DNA from 4 places in the Clostridium sp. X genome. Region 2 is predicted to be linked to each of the others. Evidence: riboswitches for the same ligand, from Rfam matches in the RefSeq annotation. Region 2 holds a riboswitch; each other region holds the start of a gene.

Region 1 (5,795 bases), 650 kb from region 2:
GATTTAATACCCCTATGGGGTATATTATATAATTTTATCAAAAGAATATCAAGTAGTTTTTTATCAATTGACAAGAGGAAAATTATACTATAGAATAAATATCATATGATATGTATCAGATGATATTTAAAAGTGAGGGAATTATAAATGCCACCTAAGATAAAGATTACAGAAGATGATATTCTTAATGCAGCAGTTGAAATAACAAGAGAAAAAGGGATAGCTAGTGTAAAGGCTAGAGAAATTGCTAGGTCTTTAGGCTGTTCGATTCAGCCAATATTTAGAAACTTTGAAAATATGGATAAGTTAAAAAGGGATTTATATAAAAAGGTAGAAAATATCTTTGATGACTATATGATACATGGAGAAGAGCGACATAAAAATCCTTTTTTAGGAGTAGGATTACTCTATACTGATTTTGCTAAAAAAGAGAGAAATCTTTTCAAACTACTTTTTATGTCCGATGAATTCAAAGGCAGAAGTATATTTGAAATGATAAAGAATAATGACAATAAAAAAAGATTAGGAATGATATCGGAAATAACAGAGCTTAATTCAGAGAACATTGAGCAGTTATTCGTTGATATATGGCTAATGACTCATGGAATTGCCTCAATGATAGCTACTAACTATTGTGATTTTACAGAAGACCAAATAGTAAAAATATTAATGGATTCATTTTGTGGAATTAAATATCAATTAAGCATACAGGAGAAAAGGCTAGAATAATAGAATTCTAACTAACTTTTTATATTGAAGGGGTGTGTAATATGAAATTACTAATACATGATTTACAAGAAGAAAAAGCTAAAGAGTTATTACCAAGTACACTAGATAATATAAAAATAGTATCTAATGATAACACTATTCATAATTGCATAGGATGTTTTGGATGTTGGGTAAAAACCCCTGCTGTTTGTGTAATACGAGACAAATATGAGAACATGGGAGAATACCTATCAAAAAGTCATGAAGTTAATATCATTAGTGAATGTTTTTATGGTGGATTTAGTTTATTTATAAAGAATATAATGGATAGAAGTATTCCATATATACATCCATATTTTTCAATCAGGAATGGAGAAATGCACCACAGACGAAGATATGATAATAAGTTTAATTTAAATATATGGTTTTACGGTGAAAATATCACGGAACGAGAAAAACAAACAGCAGAAAAACTAATAAAGGCAAACGCAATTAACCTAGATTGTAGCAGTTGGAAGGTTACATTTATTCATGATATTGGAGAAATAAAAGGATTTATGGGGTAAGGGGTGTTATTATGAAAATAGCTTTAATCAATGGAAGTCCTAAAGCAAAAAATAGTGGATCTGAATATATAGTACATACATTAAAGTCTTTATTACCTAAAGAAAATGAAATTATAGAATGTAATCTTAGAACAGCTAAATTAAGTAATGAAGAGCTAGAACATATAGTACAATGTAATGTACTAGTGTTTGCATTTCCCTTATATTTTGATGGAATCCCTTCACATTTAGTAGACTGTCTTTATCAAATAGAAACATATTTAAAAACAAAATTAATTCATAAAATAACTGTATATTCTATTGTGAATTGTGGATTTTATGAAGGGCAGCAAAATAGCATAGCATTAGAAATAATGAAAAATTGGTGTGAAAAAGCAAAGATTAATTGGGGACAAGGACTTGGTATTGGTGGAGGCGGAATGCTGCCAATGTTTGCAAGCATTCCAGAGGGAAAAGGACCTAAAAAGAATTTTTCAGAAGCAATAAAAACTATTGCAAATAGTATATATACATGTACTACAGGAGATAATATATATATATCACCAAATTTTCCGAGAGTTATATATAAGTTGGCAGCAGAAATGGGTTGGCGTCAGCAAATTAAGGCAAATGGATTAAAAAAGAGAGATTTATTTACAAAAAAATCTTGACATTGTTTAATCATAGATGTAAAATAATATAAAATTTAATAGTTCGCTAAATCTTATCAAGAGCGGCTGAGGGACTGGCCCTATGAAGCCCGGCAACAGCCAGTTTAATTTATTTAAACTGGAAATGTGCTAATTCCTGCAGGAGAATTTCCTGAGAGATAAGAAGCATGATTATCATTATTAATATTAATTAATGAGCTAACGCATAATCGCTTCTTATAAGATTTAAGAAGCGATTTTTTATTTTACTCATTTATATTTACTGGGGCAGATTAGTAAAGTTGTAACGCGTTAATACATGAAGGTGAGCATTTCTTGGGGAGGATATCATGATAAATATAGCTATACTTGGAAGTGGAACTGTAGGTTCTGGGGTTATAGAGCTTATAAAGAAAAATTCAAATAAATTAAAAGATAGAACAGGCGAAGACATAGTAGTATCAAAAGTACTTGTAAGAAATATAGAAAAATATTTAAACAGTGAGGACTTTGAATTAATAACAGATAATATTGATGACATATTTACTAATAGCCTAAATATAGTAGTTGAGGTAATGGGGGGCATTCATCCAGCTTACGAGTATATAAAGAAGGCACTTAATATGAAAAAGCATGTAGTAACTGCTAATAAAGACTTAATTGCAAAATACGGAGAAGAACTTTTGGACCTGGCTAATAAGAATGACGTTAAATTATACTTTGAAGCTAGTGTAGGTGGAGGAATTCCAATACTAAAGCCTTTAAGTGAATGTCTTGTTGGAAATGAGATAAAGAGTTTACAGGGTATATTAAATGGAACTACTAATTTTATACTATCAAAGATGCATGAAGATGGAATGAAATATGAGGATGCTCTTAAATTAGCTCAAGAACTTGGATTTGCTGAATCTAATCCAGAGTCTGATGTTATGGGATATGATGCTGCTAGAAAATTATCAATACTCTCTACTATATCTTACAATGAAAAGGTTAGTTGGGAAGATATTAAAACAATAGGCATAAATGAAATAGATGAAGTGGATATAAAATCAGCTAAAGAAGCAAATTGCAATATAAAGCTTCTAGCTCTTAGCAAAAATGATGAAGATGGTATATATGCAACTGTAAAACCGGTGATGGTAAGTACATCAAGTCAAATATCAAAAGTGGAAAATGAGTTTAATGGCATATTACTAGATGGAGATGCTGTAGGGGAAGTATTTTTCTATGGAAAGGGAGCAGGTAAGCTTCCGACAGCTAGTGCTGTCTTTGGAGATATTATTGACATTATAGAAAACAAAGGAAAAAAGGTATTTCAACCAGCGAGAAAAAAAGCTACTGTGAAAGATAAGTGGATGTATAAAAGTGATTGGATGCTTAGAATAAAAACTGATGATAGACTAAAGATTATGTGTGATTTAAGTGAGTCTTTCACAAGTTGTTATTTTTTAAATGAAAAAGGAAATGACCAGGATGAGGTAGTAGTTTTTGTACAAAGTGAGAATGAAGTTTCATTAGATCTTAATATAGAGAAGCTACAGAACATAAATAAAATAACAAGCATTAAAAAAATGATGAAATTGGGAACTTCATAGTTCAGTTTTTATATAAATTTAAATTAAGTAATGGGGTAAGGAGGTAGTACAATGCCGATAGTAATACCAGAAAGTCTTCCAGCAGCTAAAATTCTTGCTGATGAGAATGTATTTGTAATGCATGAGGAGAGAGCAATTCATCAAGATATTAGAGCATTAAAAATAGTTATTTTAAACTTAATGCCGACTAAAATACAAACAGAAACTCAAATTTTACGTTTGTTAGGAAATACACCCTTACAGGTGGATATAACTCTTCTTCACATTGAAGAACATAAGTCTAAAAATACTTCAGATGAACATTTATCTAGCTTTTATAAAACCTTTAAGGATATAAAAGAAGAAAAGTTTGATGGAATGATAATAACAGGGGCACCTATTGAACATTTAGAGTTTGAGGAAGTTGATTACTGGAATCAATTAAAAGAAATAATGGATTTCTCAACTACAAACGTTACATCTACACTGCATATATGTTGGGGAGCTCAAGCAGGACTTTATCACCACTTTGGAATACCAAAATATCAACTTGGAGAAAAGATGTTTGGAGTATTTCCGCATAATGTGCTAGGTGAAGGAGTAATGCTTTTAAGAGGTTTTGACAATAAGTTTTATGTACCTCATTCAAGGCATACTGACGTTTCAAGAGAAGATATAGATAAGGTTCCAGAGCTTGAAATATTGTCAGAATCTGAAGAATCAGGAGTATATATGGTTATATCAAAAAATGGGAAACAAATATTTGTAACAGGACATTCTGAATATGATCCATTAACCTTAAAGTCCGAGTATGATAGAGATATTAATAAGGGATTAGATATAGAAGTACCTAAGCATTACTTTGCAGACGATAATCCGAGTAATGAGCCTATAGTAAGATGGAGAGCTCACGCTAATTTATTATTTTCAAATTGGCTTAACTACTATGTTTATCAAGAGACTCCTTTTAGGTAATAGGTAAGAGAATATTAAGGTACTAACTTTGAAAATATAATTTTATAGAATTACAGCTACACTAAGTAAAGTGCAGGATAATAATATATCCTGCACTTTATTGCTTTATTATCTAATACTTCTAAAACTGCATCTAATCTGGTAAATAATAATATTCTCTTAAATTTGACAAAAAGTTATAATATATAATTGATTTATAAAAGGTAATATATACCAAATACAATATATCTTAAGCTAAATTTGATGTTTAAAAAAATAGACAAGCGTTTTAATTAATAGTATAATTTAATTAAAAAAATACATAGGAGGAATAATTATGAATAAAAGGTTAAAAGTTTTATTAACTGCAATAATTGTATGTACATTCATATTACCGACTAGTTATGCAAGTGCTAAGCCTAATAATGTTAAAAATATTATTACTAATAAGGTAGAGGTTAAAGAAAAAGAAAGTACAAAAAAAGAGGATTCTAAAGGAAAAGATAAACAAGAGAATAAAAAAAATGAGAAATTAAATAAACACTTATTTAAGATGACAGATGTAATTTTAAAACGCATAAGTTCAATTGAAAAAGAAACTCTAAAAATAGAAGATCAAATAAAAAGTTATTTCGAGGTTGGAATATCTACTACAGATAATAGTGAAGAAGATAGTATAGATGAAAACACCACAGAAACAAATGTTTTAGAAGAAAGTGCAGAAACTTCAGAAGAAAATATAGTAACTGAGGAAGTCTCTGAAGAAACTGAAGAGGCACAAGATGAAGAAGTAGAAGCAGAGGAAAACCAAGACTTAGATGAAGCGGTAGAAGATACTGAAGAATCGAATGAAGAAGTAGTAATAGAAGATGAAGAAGAATTAGAAGATGAAACTCAAGAATCAGATGAAGAGATAAGTGAAGAAGAACAGGAAGAACTTGAAGAAGAGCTTGAAGATGCAGAGGAAGAATTTGAAAATGAAGACAATGGTAAATATAATAGTTTCTATGGAAAGCTAAATGCTCAGCTTAATAAGCTTAATAGTGTAGTTAATAAATTAGATTCTTTAAGCAAAAGATATGGGGAAGAGAATGAGGAATTAATAGACGCTTATGCTCAAGTTGAAGGTATGAAGGAAAAGATAAATTTACTAATCAGCGACTTAGATGCAAAACAAAGTAGCGTTGTAAAATCAATAAGAGAAAACAAAAACAAAAAAGTAATTGAGCCAAAGAAAGATGTAGCTGAAAATAAAAGCTGGCAAATCACTTTTAGTAAAGAATTAGATTCAGAAACTGTAAATGGAGAGAATATAGTTGTTTCTGATGCAGAAGGAAATATAGTTGCAGTAGATATAAGCTACA
Region 2 (5,795 bases):
ACTAAAATTGTAGATGAAAAATCTGATGGGGATTGGAATTCGCAAATTAAAGAGTGGAAAGAAAAGTATCCTCTATCATATAATAGAAATGAAGGATTAAGTGGACAATATGTGATAGAAAAGCTATACGAAATAACTAAAGGTAAATGCATTATAACAACAGAGGTTGGTCAAAATCAGATGTGGGCAGCTCAATATTATAAGTATTTGGAGCCAAGAACTTTTATATCATCAGGTGGACTTGGGACTATGGGATTTGGTTTAGGAGCAGCTATTGGAGCTTATTTTGGAAATACAGGAAAAAAGGTTATAAATATAGCTGGGGATGGAAGTTTTAAAATGAATTCTATTGAGTTGGCTACTATATCAAGATATAAAATTCCAATAATACAGTTGGTTTTAAATAATAGCTGTCTTGGGATGGTTCATCAATGGCAAGAGATGTTTTATGACAAAAGATTTTCTCATACTGTATTTGAAGATGAAGTTGACTTTGTAAAACTTGGTGAGGCTTATAGAATAAAGTCAATTAGAGTTACAAAAGAAGAAGAAGTAGAGGCGGTATTAAATTATGCATTAGGGCTTAATGAACCTGTTCTCATAGAATGTCAAATAAGTTATTCAGAAAAAGTATTTCCGATGGTTGCTCCAGGAGAAGTTATTAACAACATGATAAGTGAGTATTAGACTATAAAATTAATTTGATAACTATTTAGGAGGAATTGTTTTGAGTATATATGAATTTGCTTTGAAGATGGAAGAAGATGGACGGAATTATTATAAGGAACTAGCCAAGACTTGTAAGGATGAGTGGTTAAAAGAGATATTTGAGTTTTTGTCACTAGAAGAAACTAAACACTATAATATATTTAGAGGTTTGATGAATAAAAACATGGATATTAATGTTAATGTCGAAAGTAATCTAAATAAATATACAAGTATTTTTGAAAGGAAGAGTCAAACAGAATTTCTAAAGAGTTTACCTAAAGTTCAAACTAATATTTATGTAACTGCGACAGAAGATGAAAAAAAGAGTATAAGTTTATACGAGAAAATGTTAAAAGAAGTAGAGACTGAAGAAGAAAGAAAAATCTTGTTAAATATTATTGAAGAAGAAAAGAAACATTTAAAGTTTTTGGAAGATTTAATTGAACTTATGAATAAATTAGAAAAAATAGAGGAATAATAAAAAGTTCTAAAACTCTATTGACAATTATTCTGTACAGTAATATAATAAACAAAGAATTGAATATAGCTTATCAAGAGTGGTGGAGGGACTGGCCCGATGAAACCCGGCAACCGGTATAAAGTATATATTATAGTTTATACAATGGTGCTAAATCCTGCAGCAAAAGCTGGAAGATGAGGATACATAGGAATTTTAGACCTAAGGACATCCTTGGGTCTTTATTTTTTTATCAACAAGTAGCAGGGGGTGCAGCAATGATCGAGATAAAAAATATAGTAAAATATTTTGGAGAAGATAAAGTTTTAAAAGATGTAAGTTTAGAAATAGAAGAAGGAGAAATTTTTGGGATTATAGGACATAGTGGAGCTGGAAAGTCTACACTGCTACGATGTATAAATGGTCTTGAGAGCTATGATTCAGGAAATGTAATAGTAGGTAGTAGAGAAGTAAAGGATCTTGAAGAAAAAGAAATTAGAGAGTTTAGAAAAGATATAGGAATGATATTTCAGAACTTTAGTTTATTAAATAGAAGAAATGTATGGCAAAATGTTGCCTTGCCACTAGAAACCTGGGGATATAGTAAAGAAGATATAGATAAAAGAGTAAAAGAACTACTGGCTCTTGTTGGACTAGAGGATAAAGCTAATAGCAGGCCTAAAGAGCTTAGTGGAGGACAAAAACAAAGAGTTGCTATCGCAAGAGCATTAACTCTTCAGCCAAGTATTTTACTGTGTGATGAGGCAACTTCAGCCCTTGATCCTAAAACTACAAAATCTATACTACAATTACTTAGAGAAATAAATGAAAAATTAGGCATAACAGTTATTATAGTTACTCATCAAATGGAAGTTATAAAAGAAGCTTGTACAAAGGTAGCTTTAATGGAAGGCGGAAGAGTAATTCAGGCTGGAAAAGTAGAGGAAGTTTTCTTAAATCCAACTAAGGAAATGGAAAATTTATTAGGTGAAGAAGATGTACTCCCAACAGAAGGAGTAAACATAAAAATATTCTTCCCAAAAGAGCTAAGTCAAAATAGTATAATAACCTCTATGGCTAGAGAATTAGATATAGATTTTTCTATTGTTTGGGGAAAACTTGAAAAATTTAGTGTTGGTGTACTTGGAAGCTTAGTAATAAATGTGCCAGAAGAAAAAAAACATATAGTTTCTTCTTATCTTAATGAGAAAAATGTACATTGGGAGGTTCTATAGATATGTTGACTAATATTTTAATTCCAGCACTTGGAGAAACCCTGTATATGGTTTTAATTTCTACATTTTTAGCAGTTTTAATAGGTTTTGTACCAGCAATTATAATGATTATTACTGATAAAAATGGATTAAAGCCAAATGAGCCAGTATATAACACTCTAGATATGATTATAAATGTGTTAAGATCTTTTCCATTTATCATTTTATTAATATTACTAATACCATTTACAAGACTTTTATTGGGAACTTACATTGGAACGACTGCAGCAATAGTACCATTAACTATTGGTTGCGCTCCTTTTGTGACAAGAGTAATAGAATCAGCACTTAAAGAAGTAGATAAAGGAGTAATAGAAGCTGCAAAGTCCTTTGGAGCAAGTACTTCTCAAATTGTATTTAAAATTATGCTTCCGGAAGCCCTACCTTCTATTGTTTCAGGGATAACCCTTACAGCCATAGTTGTAGTGGGATTTTCTGCAATGGCAGGTGCAATTGGAGCTGGCGGACTTGGAGATGTAGCTATGCGATATGGATATCAGATGTTTAAAACAGATGTTCTAATAGCTACAGTAATAGTTTTAATAGTACTTGTTCAAGCTATTCAGACAATAGGAACACTAATATATAAAAAGGTAAACAGATAAATATAAAATACTATTTATAGTAATTTATAAAATATAAAAGAATTAATAAATAATAAGGGGGAATTATAAATGAAAAAAAGAATTTTATCAGTTTTATTAGCAAGTACAGTGGTTTTAGGTGCTATCGGACTTACAGGCTGCGGAAATAAAGAAGCGGCTAAGCCAGAAGAAAAGAAGAAAATAGTAGTTGGAGCAACTCCAGAACCACACTCTCAAATTTTAGAAAAAGTAAAACCAATACTTGAGAAAAAAGGTTATACTTTAGAAATCAAAGTATTTAATGATTATGTAATTCCTAATACTGCTGTTGAAGATGGTCAATTAGATGCTAACTTCTTCCAACATGTTCCTTATTTAGAGAAGTTTAATGAAGAAAAAAAGACACATTTAACATATACTACTAAAGTTCACTTAGAGCCAATGGGAGTATACTCAGAAAAATTAAAAGATTTAAAAGAAATAAAAGATGGAGCGACTATTGCAGTGCCAAATGATCCAACAAATGAAGCTAGAGCTTTAAGACTACTTGAAAGAGAAGGAATTCTTAAATTTAAAGAAGGAGCACTAATAACTAAATTAGATATTACAGAAAATCCTAAAAATATAAAAATACAAGAATTAGAAGCAGCACAACTTCCAAGAACTTTAAAAGATGTAGATGCAGCAGTTATTAATACAAACTATGCACTACCAGCAGGATTAAATCCTACAAATGATGCTCTTGCAATTGAATCTAAGGATTCTCCTTATGCTAATATATTAGCTGTTAAAGAAGATAACAAAGATAAGGAATATATAAAAGCTTTAACTGAAGCAATTAACTCACCAGAAATCAAAAAGTTTATAGAAGAAGAATATAAGGGAGCAATAGTTCCAGCATTCTAAGCAGATATCCCAAATCTACGATTAAAAGGTCATGTTATGTAAATTACTCATAACATGACCTTTTTTTAGAACCAATTTTTTTTCCTGAAATAATTTATCATAAATAAAATTAATGCAATGGTAATAATCCAAAAAATCGGGTACCCATACTTAAAACTAAGCTCAGGCATATAGTGAAAGTTCATACCATAAATACCTGTTAAAAATGTAAGAGGGATAAAAATAGTAGAGAATACCGTTAAAACTTTCATTACTTCATTAGTTTTATTACTCATGCTTGAAAGATAAATATCAAGCATTCCAGATAAAATATCTCTATAAGTTTCAATTACATTTATAATTTGAATGATATGATCATAAACGTCCCTTAAATATATGGTAGTTTTTTCGTCAATTAAGATATGTTCATCCTTGATTAAGGTACTTACAATTTCCCTAAGGGGCCATACAGAGTTTCGAAGAAAAATTATATCTCTCTTAAGGTTGTATATATCTGATAGTAAGCTTTTGGTAGGGTTATTCATAAGATTATTTTCGATTTTATCTAAAACATCTCCTATACTTTCAAATATATTAAAATAACTATCTACTATAGCATCTATTAAGGAGTAAAGCAGATAGTCGGAACCCTTACTTCTTATATTATTTTTATTAGTCTCAAGTCTGTTTCTTATATTATCAAAGACATCTCCAGGAAATTCCTGAAAGGAAATAAGACAATCATCAAATAATACGAAACTAACTTGTTCAGACTTTATTTCTTTAGAGAATTTATCGTAATAGAGCATCTTAAGAACTATGTATATATAATTGTTTTCTAAATCAACTTTAGGATGCTGGTCTGTATTTAGAATATCTTCTAATATTAAAGAGTGAATGTTGAAATTATCCCCAACTTTTTTTACTAGATCTATATCATAAAGTCCATCAATATCTATCCATATTACAGAACTATCTATGCTTTTATGAAAAGCTTTTTCTATATTATTTATAGAGGTTTTATTAAAAATATTATCATTATACTCTATTAAATCTATTCTTATGTTTTCACTAGTATGTTCTCCGATATGAACTAAAGTCCCAGGAGCAGATCCGATCTTTCTTTTTCGACTTTTTATGTGCTTGGGCATTTTCAATACCTCCAATAAATTTCTAGGGTTTCTTGAATTTGTATACTTAAATAAGTATATGATATAATCCTATAAAGATAATTTTACCCTTATAAAGTAAAAAATAGAAGGAGAAATTAATAATATGTTAAGTGTGAAAAAATTTAGTTAAGCAATATGATAATGTTTTAGCTGTGGATATAAAAATAAAACAATAGAGGCAAAGAAACTATTTAGCTATGTACCAGAGACCCCAGTCCTTTATGATATGCTTACGGTGTACGAACATCTAGAATATATAGCAAATGCATATGCTATAAAGGATTATAAAGAAAAAGCCGAAAAGCTTTTGAAAAGATTTGATTTATTTGATAAAAGAGACAAGTTGGGTAAAGAGCTTTCCAAGGGAATGCAGCAAAAGGTAAGCATATGTTGTGGGTTAATTACAAATCCTAAAGTAATTTTATTTGATGAACCTATGATAGGACTAGATCCCAAGGCTATCAAGGAGCTTAAAAGTGTGTTTGTAGAACTAAAGGAACAAGGATGTAGTGTAATTATAAGCACTCACATAATAGATAGTATTGATGAAATATGGGATAAAGCACTTATTGTAAATAAAGGAGTTGTTGTTTTTTCAACAAGTAGAGAAGAACTTAAAGAAAAAAGTCAATCTTTAGAAGAAATATTCTTTAAGGTTACGGAGGAATAAAATGAAGCCTTTATTTTACATATTAAAAAAGAGTATAAAAAATCA
Region 3 (5,795 bases), 480 kb from region 2:
AGCGGGTACTTGAAGTTGCTAGATATATAATAGAATCTAAAGCTACAATAAGAAAAACGGCAAAAGTTTTTGGAGTTAGTAAAAGTACTATACACAAAGATATGACAGAGAGGTTACCTAAAATTAATCCGCAAGTGGCTAAGGAAGCTAAGGATATTCTAGATATAAATAAATCAGAAAGACATATTAGGGGCGGAAAAGCAACTAAGATGAAATATAAAGTTATAGAAGGATAATACATTTCTATTTAATAAAAAAAGTGATTTTTTTGTAATACTATGGAATAAGTAGTAGTAAACATATATAATAGTTATATAATATAGTTTAATTTACAAAAGAGCAGGAGTTGAAATAGAAATGTTTTTTAGAATGAGCACAGATATGGGTATAGATTTGGGTACAGCTACAGTTTTAGTATATATAAAAGGAAAAGGCATAGTATTAAAAGAGCCTTCGGTTGTAGCTATTGATAAGAATACTAATAGAGTTTTAGCTGTAGGTGAAGAAGCTAGACAAATGATAGGAAGAACTCCAGGTAATATAGTGGCTATTCGTCCATTGAGGGATGGAGTAATATCGGATTATGATATAACAGAAAAAATGCTAAAGCATTTTATTAGAAAAGCTTGCGGAAAAAAGAGGGTTGGCGCTCCGAGAGTTGTTATATGTGTTCCTTGTGAAGCTACAGAAGTAGAAAAAAGAGCTGTTAAAGATGCCGCTGTTAATGCGGGGGCTAAAAAAGTATTTTTAATAGAAGAACCTTTAGCAGCAGCTATTGGAGCTGGACTGGATACAACTAAGGCTAGTGGAAATATGGTTATAGATATTGGAGGAGGAACTACTGATATTGCAGTTATTTCTCTAGGAGGAGCAGTTGTAAGAAGCTCCATTAAAGTTGCAGGGGACAGTTTTGACGAAGCTATAATGAGATACATAAGAAAAAAACATAAATTAATGATAGGTGAAAGAACATCAGAAGCATTAAAGGTGAATATAGGAACAGCATATAAAAGAGAAGAAGATATTAGTATGGAAATAAGAGGTAGAGATTTAATAACAGGACTACCTAAAAATATAAGTGTATCCTCAGAAGAAATGAGGGAAGCATTAAGCGAAGCAGTGAATGATATAGCAGAATGTACTCGATCTGTACTAGAGAAAACTCCCCCTGAATTAGCAGCAGATATAGCTGATAAAGGTATTGTGATGACTGGTGGAGGTGCTTTGTTGAATGGATTAGACAAGTTAATAGGAGAAGTAACTAAGGTTCCAGTATATGTTGCGCAGGACTCAGTTTCAACAGTTGCAATGGGAACAGGAGAAGTTCTAAATTATCTTGATAAGATTGATGCATCATATAAAGGCAAAGATATAAGTTTATTAGATTAATTATATTTAAATGCGTATATTATTATGCAAAAATAAGCTCTATAATTGGCTAAAACAATTACAGAGCTTATTTTTGTTTTGTTAAATAATACTATTATTAGTCTTACTATCTATACTATATAAGTAGTAAGAATGAAGTAAAGCATCAGTAATAACTTCTGCCATATTCATTATTAGACTAAGTCGTATATTTCTATTAGTGAATAATTCATTATTGTCACTAGAATCTACAATACCAATTATGGAAGCATCTCCAACGTCAGGAAGAACTTTTCCTACACCTTTTCCGGGATGGATAGGATAATCTCGCGCTTGTATCTCACCAATGTTATTAGTATCCCCCAGGCAAGCATCTATACCTATTATTGTAGAACCTGGATGTGCTTTTTTTATTTGTTGCAATTGCTTATCTATATTTAAAGCGTGTATAGGATCTTCAACTGTTCCATATACAGTTAGCGGATAATTTTTACTCTTAAGTAAGGTTCCGACTAGAGGACCAAGACAATCACCTATACATCTATCAGTACCGATGCAAACTACTACAGAATCTTTAGTTATATAATCCTTTATAAAATATGCGATATCGTAGTATGATAGATTATCTTTAAAGTTAGCTCTCACTTTATTCAAGAACGACACCTCCTTGATAATGTATATGAGAAAGTTAAATGTTATATGAAATAAAATTGAACTTAATTTATAATGTATAGTAATATAGAGAAAATAGCAGTAAATTGAATCTTAAAGCTTGTAGTTTTCTGTAATTAAAAAAAATAGATTTGAAATAAAAGATAATTCTAGGTATACTAATATTCGTTGGCGCGGTTGATGTCAATAAATGAAACAACTAAGTGCTAAAAATAATATATGCTGGCATAGCTCAATTGGTAGAGCAACTGACTTGTAATCAGTAGGTTTCGGGTTCAATTCCTGATGCCAGCACCAATTGTGGAGGAGTTCCCGAGTGGCCAAAGGGGGCAGACTGTAAATCTGTTACGTTTCGTTTCGATGGTTCGAATCCGTCCTCCTCCACCATCATATAATATATGGGCGCATAGCTCAGCTGGGAGAGCACCTGCCTTACAAGCAGGGGGTCACAGGTTCGATCCCTGTTGTGCCCACCATGTAATTTTAATAAGTTAATAATTATGGAGGAGTTCCCGAGTGGCCAAAGGGGGCAGACTGTAAATCTGTTACGTTTCGTTTCGATGGTTCGAATCCGTCCTCCTCCACCAAGAAAAAGATATCAAATTTTGATATCTTTTTTACTTTCATAAAAAAAATCGAGAACATAATCAATATTTAAATGACAAATCGACAAAATTAATAATAAATCAATGTAGATTCTTGACACTTACATGTTACATATGATAATATTATTTTGTTTTAAAATTGAATATAAGATAAGAAAAACTTATCAAGAGAGGTGGAGGGAGCGGCCCTGTGAAACCCAGCAACCGGTATGATTAATACTAAGGTGCTAATTCCTGCAGAGCAATCTGCAAGATAAGAAATTACATTATTCACGCAAATCGACCTCCTTAATAAATTAAGAGGTTTATTTTTTTTGTTAGAAAGGGGATCTTAAAATGAAAAGATTATTTACGTCAGAATCAGTAACAGAAGGACATCCAGATAAAATATGTGACCAAGTTTCAGATGCTATTCTAGATGCTATTTTAGAAAAAGATCCATATGGAAGAGTAGCTTGTGAGACGGCAGTTACTACTGGTATGGTTATGGTTATGGGAGAGATATCAACAAACTGCTATGTTGATATTCCAAAGTTAGTTAGAGGAGTTATAAGCGATATCGGTTATACAAGAGCTAAATATGGATTTGATGCTGAAACTTGCTCTGTATTAACATCTATTGATGAACAATCAGCAGATATAGCTATGGGAGTAGATGAAGCATTAGAGTCAAGACGTGGAGAAAAAGATGAAGTTGAGGCAGTAGGAGCAGGAGATCAAGGTTTAATGTTCGGATTTGCATCAAATGAAACAGAAGAATATATGCCTCTTCCAATAAGTATGGCTCATAAACTTGCTAGAAGATTATCAGAAGTTAGAAAGAATGGAACATTATCGTATTTAAGACCAGATGGAAAGACACAGGTTACGGTAGAATATGAAGACGACAAACCTACTAGAATAGATGCTGTGGTAATTTCTACACAACATGATCCAGAAATTACTCAAGAGCAAATACATAGTGATCTTATGGAACATGTAATAAAGGTAGTAATATCTAATGAGTGGTTAGATGAAAAAACTAACTATTACATTAATCCTACGGGAAGATTTGTTATTGGTGGACCGAATGGAGACACGGGTCTTACGGGAAGAAAGATTATAGTTGACACTTATGGTGGATACGGCAGACATGGTGGTGGAGCTTTCTCAGGAAAGGATCCAACAAAGGTTGATAGATCAGCAGCATATGCAGCAAGATGGGTTGCTAAAAATTTAGTAGCAGCAGGAATTGCAGAAAAACTAGAGATAGGTTTAGCTTATGCAATAGGAGTTGCTCATCCTGTATCTCTATTAGTTAATACCTTTGGAACAGGTAAAATAGAGGATAATAAGATAGTAGAAATAGTAAATAATGTATTTGATTTAAGACCAGGTGCAATTATAAGAGACTTAGGTTTGAGAAAGCCTTTATATAGACAAACGGCAGCTTATGGTCATTTCGGTAGAGTAGATTTAAATGTTCCATGGGAAAATTTAGATAAAGTAGAAGAGATAAAAAAACATATATAATTAAACATAAAGGCTAATGTTGATTTTAAGACATTAGCCTTTAATTTAGTTATAAAGTTAAATATGTATATATTGTGACTTATCGTGTAAGCAAATGGCAAAACTATTATATAATATAATTAGTTGAGAAGTTATGGTTATATGTCTTATAATTAATTTAACAAACTAAAATTTACATAGTGCTAATGATATTATGGGAGCGATCTTATGCATGAGATAGATGGAACTGTAGAAGCAATTGTATTTAAAAATGAAGACAACGGATATGTGGTAGCACATATAAAAGATAAAAAAAAGAAAATTGTTATCACTGGATGTATACCTTACATATCAGAAGGTCAAAATTTAAAGTTACAAGGGGAATGGTTTAACCATCCTCAATTTGGTGAACAATTTAAAGTTACTTCTTGTGAAGAAATAATTCCTAACTCTTTGGAAGGAATAGAGAAGTATCTATCTTCAGGAATAATATCAGGTATAGGTCCTGTTACTGCGAAAAAAATTGTAGAACAATTTGGAGAAAGTACTTTAGATATACTTGATGAGAATATTGAACGACTAAAAGAGATAGAGGGAATTGGGGATAAAAAAGTAGAAACTATATCTAAGTCTTATGCTAAGCAAAGAGAGATAAGAAGTATAATGGTCTTTCTACAGACTTATGGAGTTACAGTTAAACAGTGCATAAAGATTCATAAAAGGTATGGATCAAGTTCTATAAATGAAGTTAAAGAAAATCCTTATAAACTAACTGATGATATAGCAGGGATTGGATTTAAAACAGCAGATAAAATAGCACGAAGTTTAGGGGTAGAAAATAATTCTCCTTTTAGAATACAGTCAGGCATAAAATATATAGTTAATCAGTTTTGTTCTATGGGAAACACATATATGCCTTTAGACAAAGTTTTAAAAGAATCTCAAGAAATATTAGGTGTATCTAAAGAAGATATTGAAAATAATTTGCAAGATACTGTATTGAGTGGAAAATTAAAAATAGAACTTATTGATAATGAGGAATGTGTCTTTACTATGCCTTATTATTATTGTGAATTGTCTGTAACGAGTAAGATATTAACTTTAACTACTAGCAATTATGAAAAAATTAAAATAGATATAGAGAAAGAAATTGAAATATTTGAGAGTAACAATAATATTAAATTTGCTCCTATTCAATTTGAAGCAATTAAAGGAGCATTTGAAAATGGAATTGAAATAATAACCGGTGGACCTGGAACAGGGAAAACTACTATAATTAAGTGTATAACTGAAATATTTGAGAATGCAGCTATGACGGTTTTTATGGCAGCGCCTACTGGTAGAGCTGCAAAAAGAATGAGTGAAGCTACAGGAAAAGAAGCAAAAACAATTCATAGACTTTTAGAACTTGGATTTAGTGATGACGATGATATGGAGTTTTTTAAGGGGGAAGAATCGCCACTACAATGTGACGTTATTATTATAGATGAAGCTTCAATGATAGATATATTATTAATGAATAACTTACTGAAAGCAATACCTATGTCTACAAGGCTTATAATAGTTGGTGATTCCGATCAGCTACCCTCTGTAGGTCCAGGAAATGTGCTAAGAGATTTAATAGAAAGTAAGTGCGTAAAGGTCGTAAGACTGAGGGAT
Region 4 (5,795 bases), 1.5 Mb from region 2:
CTTTATTAATATAAAGGGAATAGGTCTCTCCATAATCGTAAGGCTGTAGTGGAATGATTTTAATTGATGTATTGTTGTCAGTAGTAATCATATTAAACAGAACAGGTTTTCCGGCGCTATTATAGAGGTTTATACTAGTATCATCTAAATAGGTAGCATCGATTTCAGAATTAAAATTTATTTTCCATTCCTTGTTGGTGCTTACAGATTCTTTATTTATATATATAAAGCCATCACTCTCATCGGTGAAATAACTTTCATTTCTTCTAGGATTTAAGGGACTATCCCAGCTATACGTATAGAAAGATTGTGATTTGGTTAGCACTGGGAAATCTGTAACCTGGAGGTCTCTATATTTTTTTCCATCAGCCCATGTGCCCATGTATATTTGATTTTTACTACCATTCCCTAAAGCTATTTTCTTACTTTCTAAATCTTTATTAAAGCTGTACATAGCTAATCCATCGAAGAGATTATAAATGCCATATTTATCTAAGGCTTTATACATATCTGGTTCATAGTCATTGTTAAGAGGAACCCCGTGACTTGCTAGTGCCACTAGATTAGAGTTATAAGAACTATACAGATTAATAAAGTCCTTCTCACTATTTGGTATACTAATATTTTCAAATATATCTTTTGCCATTCTGTGATCATTAGTAACATCATCGTTGAAAACTTCCATTATTAGTTTAGTCTGTTTTGGAAAGTTACTTAATTGCTCTTGAGTTATTTGATAAGAATACCAAGGAGCCAACATATACATAAAAGCGCCAGATGTACCCCAGTTATTACTCTCTATAGCTTTATAAGTAAGTGCAGGGAGTGCGCCGGCACCAAAGGAGTGCCCAACAAATCCTATCTTTGTTAGATCCATTAAATCTCCATATGATTTTACTGATTCTTCAATACCATCCCATAATATAGTATATTTTTCTTCTATTACTGTTTTATTAATAGGTAAAGGAATAATAGGATAAGGTATATAAACAACTATATAGCCTTGGCTTACGATATGATTGATTAAATTTTTATATAAATTAGGATCTGACCCACCATACCCATGACAAAAAAAGATAACAGGAGTTTTAGAATCGATATCCTTAAGGTAATACAAACGTGATTTTTCCTTTGTATTACTAGGATTTATAAATTGTTTTTCAAGAATTTCCTTATTCTCTATGCTTGGAATTTCTACATTTACAGGCTGGGCTTTAGTGGAAGTATTCATAAAAAAAATATTTATTGTAAATACTAAAATAAAAGATAAAGATACAAGTTTAGTAGTTCTGTTATTAGATTTCAAATTAACACCTTCTCATAACTTATTTACTATGTTAAGTATACTATAGTTGAATAATTATAAGGGAATTTTTTTGAATTCATAAAAAAACCACTCTTATTTACTAGAAATTTATTGATTATAAAATTTGAGGCTTTAATATTAATATCTTGATAAAATAACGTAAAATATATTGAAAAACTACAATAAAGAGGTTATAATTTTTAATGAATTAGATATTTAAAATATTGGGATTTGGGGGCAGGAAATATGGAAACTGTTAAAAAGGTTATAATTCCTAAAGCTTATCATTCAAGCTTAGATTTAAGAAAAACAGAAATAGCAATAAAAAAGCTTAAAGATTATTTTGAAAGAGAGCTTGCATATAAATTAAATTTAACTAGAGTATCAGCACCTTTATTTGTAAAGGCATCTACAGGACTTAATGACAATTTAAATGGAGTAGAAAGACCAGTAGGTTTTGATGCATTAGATATTAAAGATGAAGAAATACAAATAGTACATTCATTAGCTAAATGGAAGAGAATGGCATTATATAGATATGGTTTTACTTCAGGAGAAGGCCTTTATACAGACATGAATGCTATAAGAAGAGATGAAGAGTTAGATAACCTTCATTCTATGTATGTAGACCAATGGGATTGGGAAAAGGTTATAAGCAAAGAAGACAGAACTATTGATAAACTAAAAGGTACAGTAGAAGGGATATATGAAGTGTTCAAAGCTACTGAAGAATTTATCAATAGCAAATATCCTGAGATAGATAAAATATTACCAGAAAAGATTACATTTATAACTACTCAAGAGTTAGAAGATATGTATCCTGGTTTAATTGCTAAAGAAAGAGAAAATAAAATAGCAGAAGATAAAGGTGCAGTCTTTATAATGAAAATAGGAGATAAATTAGCATCAGGCGAAAAACATGATGGAAGAGCACCAGATTATGATGATTGGCAATTAAATGGAGATATTGTATTTTGGAATCCTCTTTTAGAGTGCGCTTTTGAGCTTTCTTCTATGGGTATTAGAGTAGATAAAGAATCATTAGTATCTCAATTAGAAAAAGAAGGTTGTATGGAAAGAATAGAATTAGAATTCCACAAAATGCTTGTAGAGGATAAACTTCCTTTAACAATGGGTGGGGGAATTGGTCAATCAAGAATATGTATGTTTTTCTTAAGAAAAGCTCATATAGGTGAAGTTCAATCTTCTATATGGTCAGAAGACATTATAAAAGAGTGTGAAGAATCAGGAATACAATTATTATAAAACTTATTGACAAACTATGAAAAGCTTGTTATTATTAGATAAATTAAATACGGAACTTCTTATCAAGAGTGACCGAGGGACTGGCCCGATGACGTCCGGCAACCTAAACAGCAATGTTTTAAGGTGCTAAATCCAGCAGGTATTTATACCTGGAAGATAAGGAACTGAGAGATTAAAATCTTTCTGTAGCTTATCTACAGAAAGATTTTTTTATTTTATCGGGGCAAAATAGACAAGGAGTTTCTGTAACGAAATTACTAAGGGGGCAATTAAAAATGACAAAACAATTATCTTTTGAAACAATTCAATTACACGGTGGGCAAGAAATAGATGCTGTAACAAAATCAAGAGCTGTACCACTATATCAAACAACTTCTTATGTATTTGAAGATACACAAGATGCAGCTGATTTATTTGGTTTAAAGAAGTTTGGAAATATTTATACTCGTATCATGAATCCAACTACAGATGTTTTTGAGAAGAGAGTTACTTTATTAGAAGGTGGGGTTGGAGCAGTTGCAACGGCATCAGGAATGGCAGCTATAACATATGCTATCTTAAATATTGCTGGTAGCGGAGATGAAATTGTAGCAGCATCTACAATATATGGTGGTACTTATTCTTTATTTGAAAATACTTTACCTAACTTTGGAATTAAGGTTAACTTTGTAGATCCAGAAAATGTAGAAAATTTTCAAAAGGCTATAACAGAAAAAACTAAAGCAGTATTTATAGAAACAATAGGAAATCCAGGAATTAATATATGTGATATAGAAGCCATAGCAGACGTTGCTCATAAAAATGGAGTTCCGCTAATTATAGATAATACTTTTGCAACTCCATACCTTTGCAGACCATTTGAATTTGGAGCAGATATTGTAGTACATTCAGCTACAAAGTATATAGGAGGTCATGGTACATCTATAGGGGGAATAGTAGTAGACTCAGGAAAGTTTGATTGGAATAATGGTAAGTTCCCAAAACTTGTTGAACCGGATAAGAGCTATAACGGACTTTCTTACTATGAAGCTTTTAAAGAAGCAGCTTATATCTTAAGACTTAGAACTGCATTATTAAGAGATACAGGAGCATGTATATCTCCATTTAACTCTTTCCAATTATTAATAGGTCTTGAAACATTATCGCTTAGAGTAGAAAGACATGTAGAGAATGCTAAAAAGCTTGCAGAATATTTAAGTAATCACCCTAAAGTTGAGTGGGTAAACTACCCAGGTTTAGCTGATAGCAAATATAAAACTCTTGCAGAGAAGTATCTTCCAAAAGGAGCTGGAGCTATATTTACTTTCGGAGTAAAGGGTGGATTAGAAAGCGGTGTGAAATTTATAAATTCATTAGAAATTTTCTCACTCCTTGCAAATGTAGGAGATGCTAAATCTCTTGTAATACATCCAGCATCTACAACACATCAACAATTAGATGAAGAAAGCCAAAGACAAGCTGGAGTTAATCCAGAACTTATAAGAGTTTCCGTTGGAATTGAAGGAATAGATGATTTAATTAATGATATTGAAAATGCTTTAGCACAAATATAATAAAAAGCCCTGTATTCGGTTGAATACAGGGCTTTCTTAGGCATAAAGTCCCAATAGTTTTATATCTTATAATATGGTATAGTATAAGATATAATAAGGTCTTTAATATTGGGGGAAATTATGAATAAAGGAAAAACAATAAATAAATCGAAGGTATCAAGTAAAAAGACTGTAGCTATAGCTATAACCGTAATACTAGTTATAGTCACATTGATTTTAGGATATATTACAATGCCAGTGCTATCTTTAAACTTTATAAGTACTTTAATAGTAATTCAAGTAATAGCACTTTTAATTATGGCAACTTTACTTGTTTATAAGTTTCAGATTAAAAAGGTAATTTGGATATCTGTAATTACTTTTATTTTGTTAGTATTCCAAATAGGATCTACTCTTGGTATTTTTAATTCAGGTAAATATAGAACTATGATTGGCGAGGTAAAGGAAAAAGAATTTTCTTCTGAAATATCTCCTATAGATTTAACTAAGCTTCCAATGGTAGATAAAGATCTTGCTCAAAACCTTGGGGAAAAGAAGCTAGGAGAACAAGTAGCATTAGGTAGCCAAGTTGAATTATCAGAATTTACTCAGATAAATGTTAATGGACAACTATACTGGGTGGCACCACTAGTTCATTCAGGAATGTTTAAATGGTTTTCAAATAGAGAGGGTACTCCGGGGTATATTCAAATAAGCTCTACTAATCCTCAAGATATAAAACTAGTGCAAACAATTGATGACAAGAAAGTTAAGATAAAATATCAACCTCAAGGCTTTTTTGGAGATGATTTGCGTAGAAAAATATACACATCAGGCTTTCAAAATGTTGGACTAACTGATTTTTCATTTGAACTAGATGATTCAGGAAAGCCTTACTGGGTAGTTACAAAATATGAAAACTCTATTGGTGTAAGTGGTTCGAAAGTTAATGGGGTTGTTATAGTAGATGCTGAGACAGGTGAAGTTAAAGGGTATGATATGAAGGATATACCAAGTTGGGTAGATAGAGTAATTCCAGCAAACTTTGCAATTAATCAACTAAACGATTGGGGTCAGTACGTTCATGGTTGGTGGAATCCATCTGACAAGGATAAATTAAAAACTACAGAGGGATATAATATAATTTATAATGATGGAAATTGTTATTATTACACAGGATTAACTTCATCAGGGAATGATGAATCAACTGTAGGGTTTGTGTTAGTTAATACAAGGACTAAAGAAACAAACTTCTATAAGGTTTCAGGTAGTCATGAAATAGCTGCAATGGCTTCGGCAGAAGGTAAGGTTCAGAATTTAGGGTATACAGCTACTTTCCCAATATTAATTAATCTTGAAAATGAAGCAACTTATTTTATGTCATTAAAGGATAAGAAGGGATTAATTAAGCTATATGCTATGGTTAGTGTTAAAGATTATAGCACAGTAGGAACTGGAGAGTCTTTAAGTAAAACTAAGTCTAATTATATAAATTATCTTAAAGACAAAGGAAACTGGCAAGGTTTAGAGAAAAGTGGGGAAAAGATTACCGAAAAAGGAACAGTTCTAAGAATTGCATCTTCTTTTGTTGAAGATACAACCTATTATTATATAATTTTAAAGGAAAAACAAGACAAGATATTTATAACTTCTTTAAATATGTCAAACGAACTCCCTTTAACTAGGGAGGG

The links. Region 2 has a riboswitch for S-adenosylmethionine ahead of ACX0KU_RS15155 (methionine ABC transporter ATP-binding protein). Riboswitches for the same ligand answer to the same signal wherever they lie in the genome.
Region 1: it holds a riboswitch for S-adenosylmethionine, as region 2 does, so the genes downstream of both, ACX0KU_RS02685 (homoserine dehydrogenase) here and ACX0KU_RS15155 (methionine ABC transporter ATP-binding protein) in region 2, are expected to answer to the same signal.
Region 3: it holds a riboswitch for S-adenosylmethionine, as region 2 does, so the genes downstream of both, metK (methionine adenosyltransferase) here and ACX0KU_RS15155 (methionine ABC transporter ATP-binding protein) in region 2, are expected to answer to the same signal.
Region 4: it holds a riboswitch for S-adenosylmethionine, as region 2 does, so the genes downstream of both, ACX0KU_RS07605 (O-acetylhomoserine aminocarboxypropyltransferase/cysteine synthase family protein) here and ACX0KU_RS15155 (methionine ABC transporter ATP-binding protein) in region 2, are expected to answer to the same signal.

The regions. Positions count from the first base shown of each region.
Region 1 is NZ_CM146912.1:549,374-555,168, reverse strand. It holds gene ACX0KU_RS02700 (TetR/AcrR family transcriptional regulator) at 148-729, shown strand; gene ACX0KU_RS02695 (flavodoxin family protein) at 771-1,274, shown strand; gene ACX0KU_RS02690 (NADPH-dependent FMN reductase family protein) at 1,286-1,924, shown strand; SAM riboswitch class I at 1,975-2,089, shown strand; gene ACX0KU_RS02685 (homoserine dehydrogenase) at 2,254-3,498, shown strand; gene metA (homoserine O-acetyltransferase MetA) at 3,550-4,452, shown strand; gene ACX0KU_RS02675 (Ig-like domain-containing domain) at 4,769-5,795, shown strand, end outside.
Region 2 is NZ_CM146912.1:3,010,498-3,016,292, reverse strand. It holds gene ilvB (biosynthetic-type acetolactate synthase large subunit) at 1-687, shown strand, start outside; gene ACX0KU_RS15160 (ferritin-like domain-containing protein) at 728-1,186, shown strand; SAM riboswitch class I at 1,254-1,369, shown strand; gene ACX0KU_RS15155 (methionine ABC transporter ATP-binding protein) at 1,444-2,400, shown strand; gene ACX0KU_RS15150 (methionine ABC transporter permease) at 2,403-3,044, shown strand; gene ACX0KU_RS15145 (MetQ/NlpA family ABC transporter substrate-binding protein) at 3,114-3,929, shown strand; gene corA (magnesium/cobalt transporter CorA) at 3,995-5,059, opposite strand; partial or broken gene ACX0KU_RS15135 (ABC transporter ATP-binding protein) at 5,232-5,750, shown strand; gene ACX0KU_RS15130 (putative ABC exporter domain-containing protein) at 5,752-5,795, shown strand, end outside.
Region 3 is NZ_CM146912.1:386,492-392,286, reverse strand. It holds gene spoIIID (sporulation transcriptional regulator SpoIIID) at 1-236, shown strand, start outside; gene mreB (rod shape-determining protein MreB) at 358-1,389, shown strand; gene yyaC (spore protease YyaC) at 1,471-2,022, opposite strand; tRNA gene ACX0KU_RS01910 (tRNA-Thr) at 2,262-2,337, shown strand; tRNA gene ACX0KU_RS01905 (tRNA-Tyr) at 2,343-2,427, shown strand; tRNA gene ACX0KU_RS01900 (tRNA-Val) at 2,441-2,516, shown strand; tRNA gene ACX0KU_RS01895 (tRNA-Tyr) at 2,543-2,627, shown strand; SAM riboswitch class I at 2,804-2,905, shown strand; gene metK (methionine adenosyltransferase) at 2,982-4,157, shown strand; gene recD2 (SF1B family DNA helicase RecD2) at 4,365-5,795, shown strand, end outside.
Region 4 is NZ_CM146912.1:1,482,590-1,488,384, forward strand. It holds gene ACX0KU_RS07595 (Ig-like domain-containing domain) at 1-1,306, opposite strand, end outside; gene asnA (aspartate--ammonia ligase) at 1,553-2,572, shown strand; SAM riboswitch class I at 2,629-2,735, shown strand; gene ACX0KU_RS07605 (O-acetylhomoserine aminocarboxypropyltransferase/cysteine synthase family protein) at 2,848-4,125, shown strand; gene ACX0KU_RS07610 (cell shape-determining protein) at 4,246-5,795, shown strand, end outside.